Regions from separate parts of the Sphingomonas brevis genome, predicted to be linked through region 2. Evidence: predicted binding sites of a transcription regulator. Region 2 holds the regulator's gene; the other holds the start of a gene.
What was found. Region 2 encodes LexA, which represses DNA repair genes until DNA is damaged. Its sites were predicted from a motif close to GTTCCNCNCTTGTTCT; they were not measured.
Positions count from the first base shown of each region.

Region 1: uvrA (excinuclease ABC subunit UvrA) is a predicted target of LexA. The motif match lies at 2,401-2,416, and genes of this name have one in related genera.

Region 1 is NZ_JAMGBB010000001.1:1,082,497-1,086,919, reverse strand. It holds gene uvrA (excinuclease ABC subunit UvrA) at 1-2,388, opposite strand, end outside; gene LZ518_RS05615 (hypothetical protein) at 2,627-3,706, shown strand; gene LZ518_RS13535 (CAP domain-containing protein) at 3,922-4,423, shown strand, end outside.
Region 2 is NZ_JAMGBB010000001.1:516,039-520,461, reverse strand. It holds gene LZ518_RS02785 (peptidylprolyl isomerase) at 1-1,550, shown strand, start outside; gene LZ518_RS02780 (anthranilate synthase component II) at 1,564-2,148, shown strand; gene lexA (transcriptional repressor LexA) at 2,204-2,854, shown strand; gene LZ518_RS02770 (VOC family protein) at 2,981-3,325, shown strand; gene LZ518_RS02765 (ComEC/Rec2 family competence protein) at 3,326-4,423, opposite strand, start outside.

The sequences.
Region 1 (4,423 bases), 570 kb from region 2:
GACGTCGCAGGTGACATAGACGTCGGGGAGGAAGTGCATTTCGATCTTCAGCACGCCGTCGCCCTGGCACGCCTCGCACCGGCCGCCCTTGACGTTGAAGCTGAAGCGGCCGGGCTTGTAGCCGCGCGCCTGGCTTTCCGGCAGGCCGGCGAACCAGTCGCGGATCTGGGTGAAGGCACCGGTATAGGTCGCCGGGTTGGACCGCGGGGTGCGGCCGATCGGCGACTGATCGATGTCGATCACCTTGTCGAGATGTTCGAGGCCGGTGACCTTGTCATGCTTGCCCGCGACGATCCGAGCGCCGTTCAGTGACCGGGCGGCGGCGGCGTAGAGCGTGTCGATGGTGAAGCTGGACTTGCCGCTGCCCGAAACGCCGGTGACGCAGGTGAAGGTGCCGAGCGGGATGGACGCGGTAACGTCCTGCAAATTATTCTCCCGCGCGCCATGGACGGTGAGCTTCTTGCCCGTGCCCTTCCGCCGGTTCGCGCGCATCGGGATGTGGCGGCGGCCGGAGAGGTAATCGGCGGTGAGGCTGTCTTCGCAGGCGAGGAGGTGATCAAGCGTTCCGGCGCAGACCACTTCGCCACCATGGACGCCCGCGCCGGGGCCCATGTCGATGATATGGTCGGCGTGGCGGATTGCATCCTCGTCATGTTCGACCACCAGCACGGTGTTGCCGAGGCCCTTGAGGCGCTTCAACGTTTCCAAGAGGCGGTCATTGTCCTTCTGGTGAAGGCCGATCGATGGTTCGTCGAGGACGTAGAGCACGCCTGAAAGTCCGCTGCCGATCTGCGAGGCGAGGCGGATGCGCTGGCTCTCGCCGCCTGATAGCGTTCCCGACGTGCGGTCGAGGTTGAGATAGTCGAGGCCGACATTGTGGAGGAAGCCGAGCCGCTCGTTGATCTCCTTCAATATGGCCTTGGCGATCTCATTTTGCTGCGCGGTAAGATGTTGATCCAGCGACGAAAACCAGGCGAGCGCATCGGCGACCGAGCGGCGCGACGAGAGAGAGATATCCTCGCCGGCGATCTTGACCGCCAGCGGCTCGGGCCGGAGGCGGGCGCCGCCGCAGGTCTCGCACGGGTGCGCGGCCTGATAGTTCGACAGCTCCTCGCGCATCCAGGCGCTTTCGGTCGAGAGCATGCGGCGCTCGAGGTTGCCGAGCACGCCCTCGAACGGCTTTTTCACTTCATAGCTTTTCTTGCCGTCGACAAAGAGCAGGGTGACGGGCTTGCCGCCCGTGCCACGCAAGATGACCCGCTGAGCTTCCTCGCCAAGCTCGCCCCATGGAGTTTCCAGCGAGAAGCCATATTCGCGGGCAAGGCTGCCCAGCACCTGCATATAATAGGGCGAGGGCGGTTGGCTCTTGGCCCAGGGGACGACCGCGCCCTTCTTGAGCGACAGGGCGTGGTTGGGGACGACCAAATCCTCGTCAAATTCCTGTTTCTCGCCGAGCCCGTCGCAGGCCGGGCAGGCGCCCTGCGGCGCGTTGAACGAAAAGAGGCGCGGCTCGATCTCGGCAATGGTGAAGCCGGAGACGGGACAAGCGAATTTCTCGGAGAAGGTGATGCGGCCCGGCGGGGCGTAGTCGAGCTTGAAGCCGTCGCGTTCGGCGGCCTGCTCCAGCGCGGCGGCGACGCCGGTGCGCTCGGCACCCGCGGGGTGGGGGACGTCGGCCGGGTCGAGATAGGCCAGCCCCTCCGCCAGCTTCAGCGCGGTTTCGAAACTGTCGGCCAGCCGAGTTTCGATGCCTTCGCGGATGACGATCCGGTCGACCACCACTTCGATGTCATGCTTGTATTTCTTGTCGAGCGCGGGGGCGCTTTCGATGTCGTGGAATTGGCCGTCGACGCGGACCCGGGTGAAGCCGGCCTTCTGCCACTCCGCCAGTTCCTTCCGATACTCGCCCTTGCGGCCGCGGACGACCGGGGCGAGCAAATAATGGCGCGATCCTTCGGGCAGCTTCATGGTGCGGTCGACCATCTGGCTGACCTGCTGCGCCTCGATCGGTTCGCCGGTCGCGGGAGAATAGGGGATGCCGACCCGCGCCCACAGCAGGCGCATGTAATCGTAGATTTCGGTGACGGTGGCGACGGTCGATCTCGGGTTGCGCGACGTCGTCTTCTGCTCGATCGAGATGGCGGGCGACAGGCCGTCGATATGCTCGACGTCCGGCTTCTGCATCATCTCCAGGAATTGGCGGGCGTAGGCGGAGAGCGACTCCACATAGCGGCGCTGCCCCTCGGCATAGATGGTATCGAAGGCGAGGGAGGACTTGCCCGAGCCCGACAGGCCGGTGATGACCGTCAGGCTTTCGCGCGGGATCGCGACGTCGACGCCTTTGAGGTTGTGCTCGCGAGCTCCACGAACGGTAATATGAGTCAGCATCGAGTCTGTTTCGTTCCAGCTTTGTTCTTGTTGTACGCGAGGGGCTGCGGGCGGTCAACGCGGCCATCGCGACATGGGTGCGGCAAGTGCGAAAGGCAAGCCGCGGGGACGCAAGGGATCGCGTGAGCCGCCCGGCGATTCCCAATTTGATGTTCCTGTGGCGTAACGATTCAAACAGGCGTACAGGCGCTGTCCAGCCAGCGTCCATGTTCGTCCCTCATATTTTCGGGGAGCTGCCATGCGCGTCCAGTCCTTTGCAATTATCTGTGCCTTTGCTTCGGCGACCTTGGCGGAGCCGGCTGCCGCGGAACCCCAGCACGTTTGGACCAGCGTCAATGATGGGCGAGCGACCGTCTATGTCAGCCTCGGCGACTTTACCGTTTCACAGAAGGCTTCCCTGCGTTTGTGGAACCCGGAGATGAAGCTCGAATGGACCGCGAATGGGCAGCCGATGCCAGTTCCGCTGCCAAGTCCCGATGCGCAGTGCATCGAGATTTCAGCTCAAGCATATAGTTGCGAGGCACTGATCCACTGGTTCAAAGGCCGCTATGCGGGTGGCCGGCCGGGGCGAAACCTGTCCCGAATCGATTATCCGGAAGGCTTCCTGATCAAGAATCTGGATCTGGACACCGAATATTGCTTCCGATTCCTGATTGCCTGGATCAACGATCCCCGTCGGGAGTGGACACAGTGGACCTGCGCGACCGCGGCCTCTCCACCGCCGCTGCCAAGGCCATTCGCGCCTTCGCAACCTGTCCTGACCATCCTTCCGGCAGAGTCAGGCTTTGGCCAAGTCGGTGACGGCCAACCCCTGCGCATCCTCGTCGAGTGGAAACCCAACCGCGCGAACAATGGAATTGCCATCGAAACAGTCCAGATGTTCGGCAACGGCGAGTGGCACCCGACCGCCGGGGAATCGCGGCCTGGCGAGAAAGTCATCCCGCTCGATGAGTTCAGCGATCCAGGTGAAGTCTATACGCTCCGGGTTTGTGCAAGGAATGAGTCCGGCGAGGCCTGCTCGCCGCTTGCCCGCACGCCCGGCCGACCGTGGCTTGAAAAGGTCCCCGCCGGCGGCAAGGCTTCGCGCTACCCAACGCCGGAGCCGCAAGGGTCCGACACTTATGATCCGGACACGCCGACGGCCGTTCCGGCAAACCCGACGATCGACGCGGTTGGCCGGGTGACTGTCCCAGATGCACCGGCGAAGCCAAAGCTCAGCATCTGCGAGATGGCGAAGGTCGCGCGCGATCGCAGTTCGCCGGCGGCGCCAGGGCTGGCGGAGAAATGTCTCGCCAGCGGCGGCACGGTCCCGCAATAGTGCCAAGCCGACCAGTGCGGCTCCTCCTGCAATGTATGCCCGCCTGGGCGGCGCTGTCGCTCCTTGCCATGCCCGCGCTAGGGCAAGAGGTCGTCGATGCAATCGATCCGAGTGCTGCCCCGCCAGTCGTATACCGGACTCACGATGGAACGAGGCGGGAAGTAGAGTCGGGCGACGCTCACGCCACGACCGTATCGACGCAAGCAGCAGGGGCCGTGAGCGCATCTATCCCGTTACCCGGCAATAGCGTCACTGACGCACTGAAAGCGGGCCCTGAGCCGCTCAAACCCAAGGGCCGGGTGAAACTGCCCGGGTCGTCCGAACCGTCCGCCATTTCCCGCCTATCGATTTGTGAAAAGGCGCAAGTTGCGCGGGCACGAAGTTCACCCGCTGCACCCGGTCTCGAAGCTCAATGCGCCGCCCAGCAGGCCGACTTGAACGCCCTTGCCGCCCGGGGCGAAGTCATCGCGGGGCAGGATCCGCTGGCGACGGAGCTGCTTAAAGGGCAGTCCGACGACCATGCCCGGTTCGGGTTTCTGGTTGGACTGGGGACCTGGGACCGGCAAACGGCGTCAGGTCCGGGAAAGGACCAAAAACGAAGCCAATTGGCGATCGACGAGCAAGGCGGATTTGACACTGCCGCGGCGTTCTCACTGGCCCGCAATGGCAATTCGGAGCTGCTTGGAATTGGGGAGGCGATCGCGGCAACCGATTCAA
Region 2 (4,423 bases):
GGCTCGACGGCAAATTCAATGAGCAGGCCTACAATGCCTTTCTGGCGCAGGAACAGCTCACCGATGCCGACGTCCGCCGCCTGATTCAGGTGGCGATAACCCAGCGGCTGATTCTGGCGCCCGCCGCAGTCGAGGCCAAAGTCCCGGTAGGGGTTGCCCGGCCCTATGCGGCAATGCTGCTCGAGCAGCGCGAGGGCCAGATGTCGGTGGTGCCGGCCGATATTTTCCGCGGAGGCCTCAACCCGTCCGATGGAGATCTTCAGTCCTTCTACACCCAGAATCGTCCGCGCTACATGGTTGCGGAGCAGCGAATCTTGCGGCTGGCCACGATCAGCCCCGAAACGGTAGCTGGAGCTGCCCCGAGCGAGGCCGAGATCGCCGCCTATTACAAGGCCAACCAGGCGAATTATGCCGGCAGCGAAACCCGCGTGTTGAGCCAGGCCGTGGTCCAGGACAAGCAGCAGGCCGACGGCATCGCGGCGCGGGCGAAGGCCGGTGGCAGCTTCGCCGCCGCCGCCGCCCCGGCAGGATTATCCGCTGCCGATGTGGCTGTCGGCCCGCAGACCCGCGCCCAATTCTCGACCCTTGGCGGAGCGGCAATCGCCAATTCCGCCTTCGCCGCCGCCAAGGGCGCGATTGTCGGACCGGTCCGGTCGGACCTCGGCTGGCACGTGATCAAGATCGAAGACATTCGCAATGCGACCGGCAAGAGCCTGGCCCAGGCGCATGATGAGATCGCCGCGCTGCTCGCGACGAGCAAGCGCAAGGAGTCATTGACCGACGCGGTGACCAAGGTCGAGGACAGGATCGACGATGGGGCCAGCTTCGCCGAGGCGGTTGGCGCTGCGAAGCTGCCGGTCGTTACCACTCCTGCGATCAATGCCGGCGGGGCTGCGCGCGGCGACGCCGCCTACAAATTCCCGGCGGAGCTTCAACCCGCGCTAAAGGCCGGCTTTGCGATGGCGGTCGACGACGACCCGGAAGTTGTCACGCTGGCAAATGACGGCGGCTATGTGATTGTCGCGGTCGACCGGGTCATCGAAGCCGCGCCTGCCCCGCTGGCGGAAATAAAGGATCAGGTCCGCGCCGACTGGATCCGCCGCAAGGCGATGGACCGGGCCCAGGCGGTCGCTTCCCAGATCGCGGCCAAGGTAGCGCGCGGCGAACCGATGGAAAAAGCTATCGCCGAAGCCGGTGTGGCACTTCCCCCGGTCGAGCCGGTTGTAGCGCGGCGCATCCAGATCTCGGAAGCCAATGCCGATGCCGCCGCGCCGCTCAAAATGCTGTTTTCCCTGACCCAGGGAAAAAGCCGCATGGTTGCCGACCCGCGCGACCGTGGCTTCTTCATTGTCAAAACCAACAAGATTGTGCCCGGCAACGCCTTTTCCGCGCCTGGCCTGATCGTCAGAACTCAGCGCGAGTTCGAGGGCGCGGTCTCCGATGAGCTCGGCCAGCAGCTGCTGGCGGCGATGAAGATCGAGCAAGGGGTCAAGCGCAACGATGAGGCGATCGCGGCCGCCAAGCAGCGCTATTCCGGCGCCGAACAATGAGCTGAGGCGGCCAGTGACCGCTCCGCGGATCCTGGTGGTCGATAACTTCGACAGCTTCACTTACATGCTGGTCGACTATCTTGCCGCTCTTGGCGCCGAGGTGGCGGTCAAGCGCAACGACGCGTTGACAGTTGCCGAAGCGATTGGTTCTGGCGCTGACGGCATCCTGATCTCGCCTGGCCCCGGCAAGCCCGAAGACGCCGGAATATCAGTTTCACTGGCCAAGGCGTGCATCGAACGGCGGAGATCGCTGCTTGGCGTCTGCCTTGGCCACCAGGCGATTGCGGTTGCCTGCGGCTCTGCCGTCGGGCGGACCCATCCGGTCCATGGCAAGATCGCCCAGGTGCGCCACGACGGCAGCGGACTTTTTGCCGGAATCCCCTCGCCCTTCGCCGCCACCCGCTATCATTCGCTGGCGGTAACCGATCCAAGACCTCCGCTTTTGCCCAATGCCTGGAGCGACGATGGGACGGTAATGGCGATGCGGCATGCCGACGCGCCGGTTCACGGCATTCAATTCCACCCCGAAAGCGTTGCCTCGGAACAGGGTCGGCCATTGCTCAACGCATTCCTAACCGCCTGCTTCGTTACTGCTTGACGCCGGACTTTTTGTTGCCTACACGTTCTCTGTTCGTTCCGCACGGAGGGGTCCGATGCTCACCGCCAAGCAGCACGAGTTGCTGAACTTCATTCACCAGCGGCTGTCCGCAACCGGCGTTTCGCCAAGTTTCGACGAGATGCGCGAGGCGTTGGACCTGAAATCCAAGTCAGGCGTGCACCGGCTCATCTCGGCGCTTGAGGAACGGCAGTTCATCCGCCGCCTGCCCAATCGAGCCCGGGCGCTGGAGGTGGTGAAGATGCCCGAGGTCGCGGCCCCTGCGCCAGTTGCTCAGGCCCGGCCGGTCGTGCCCACTGCGGCCAACGACACGATCGAAATTCCGCTGCACGGCCGGATCGCCGCCGGTACGCCGATCGAGGCATTGCAAGGCAATGAGGGCTTCGCTGTCCCTGCTGCCTTGCTTGGGCCGGGCGAGCATTATGCGCTGGAGGTGTCGGGCGACTCCATGGTCGACGAAGGAATTCTCGACGGGGACTTCGCCCTCATTCGCAAGGTCGACAGCGCCCGTGACGGAGAGATCGTCGTCGCGCTTATCGACAATGAGGAAGCGACGCTCAAAACCTATCGTCGCGAAGGCCAGATGATCCGCCTCGATCCCGCCAATCGTTCCTATGAACCGCAGCGCTATGACGAAAGCAGGGTGACCATTCAGGGACGCCTGTCCGGCCTGATCCGGCGCTACTGAGTTTGACTTACCAACCCCTCCGTTCGTCCTGAGCGGAAGCCCGAAGGGCTGTAGTCGAAGGGCGCGCATGGGGATGACGGAGTTCTGGGTCTATCTCTCGCTCAGGACGAACGGTTAGGAATGGACATGCCCTCACCCCGCATCGACTATGTCGAACTCCCCAGCGTCACGGCGCATGAGCTGACGCGCGGCTTTTACGCCAAGGCGTTCGGCTGGAAGTTCACCGACTATGGTCCCGACTATGCCGCGACAAGCAGCGGCGATGTCGACCTGGGATTGAACGGACAGCCGTCGGAGGCGCTGGCAGCGCCGCTCCCGGTGATCCGGGTTGACGATCTCGAAGCGGCATTCGACGCGGTGATGAAGTCGGGCGGGATCATCGCCAAGGCGATCTTTTCCTTCCCCGGCGGCCGGCGATTCCATTTCATCGACCCATCCGGCAGCGAATTGGCTGTGTGGCAAGAGGCCTGATCAACTCCTCCAAGGATGACGCGCGACCCTTTCGGCAACCGTGGAAACGCGCGGGCTGCCGTCGAGAAAAACTACGACGCCACCATTCTTCTCCAGAGATTGGCGGTCGAGCTTGAGCCAGCGCGGTGAGCATCCTCGCGGCAAGCGGCGATCGGCAACGACGATGTCGGCATCCGCGCAAGCCTTGGTAAGCTCCGCCCAGTCGATCCGGTCGCGGCCGCGGGTTGCGAGCAAGCGCCAAACCGTACCGTGCCGCACAATGTCGGCGACGCATGCATCGCGGCTGCAGCGGGCGAAACCCTGTTCCTCAAGGGAAAGCGGGTCGCCGTCATAGGCCGACGCCTCGCTCATCAGGTCACGGACAAAATCGCCGGTCCGGCTGCGGAGCAGGACGGGCACTCCATCGTCGCGGATCAAGGCCAGGTGCCGGCCATCGCCGGTAATCAATATGTCCGGAACCGGCGCCATGGCAGCGCCGAGCGCGCCCATCGCAAACGGCAAAAGGCCCCATCTCCGGACGGGACCGCTCCATAGGGTCAGCCATAGCCCGCCTCCAATCATCAAGGCGAACGCCCAGCTCGGCATGGTTGGCAGCATCGCGACCGCCCCCTCGGCCTCGCCCACCCGATGAGCCAGGACCAGCATGGCATCGATCGACCATCCGGTGGCCGTCCAAATGGGCGCGCTTAGGCCAAGCGGGTCCAGGATCAGCGCCAGCGCTTCCAAAGGCATGACGACGAAGGTGGTGAGCGGGATTGCGATGAGATTGGCCGCCACGCCGTAGAGGCCTGCGCGATGGAAATGATGAAGCGCGAACGGGATTAGCGCGAGCTCGACCACCAGCCCGGTCAGCAACAGGCCGACGGCGCCGCGCAATATCCTCGAGAACCGGCTTTCATCGCGCGGCCCAAACATTTTCCGAACCGGTTCCCAATGATGCAGCGCAATGATCGAAGTGACGGCGGCGAAGCTCATCTGGAAGCTCGCGCCGGCCAGCGCCTCGGGCCGGATCAGCAGCACCGCCAACGCCCCGACCGCGACCAGCCTCAGGCTGATCGCATCGCGGCCCAGCGCGATTCCGCCGAGTACCAGCAGCGC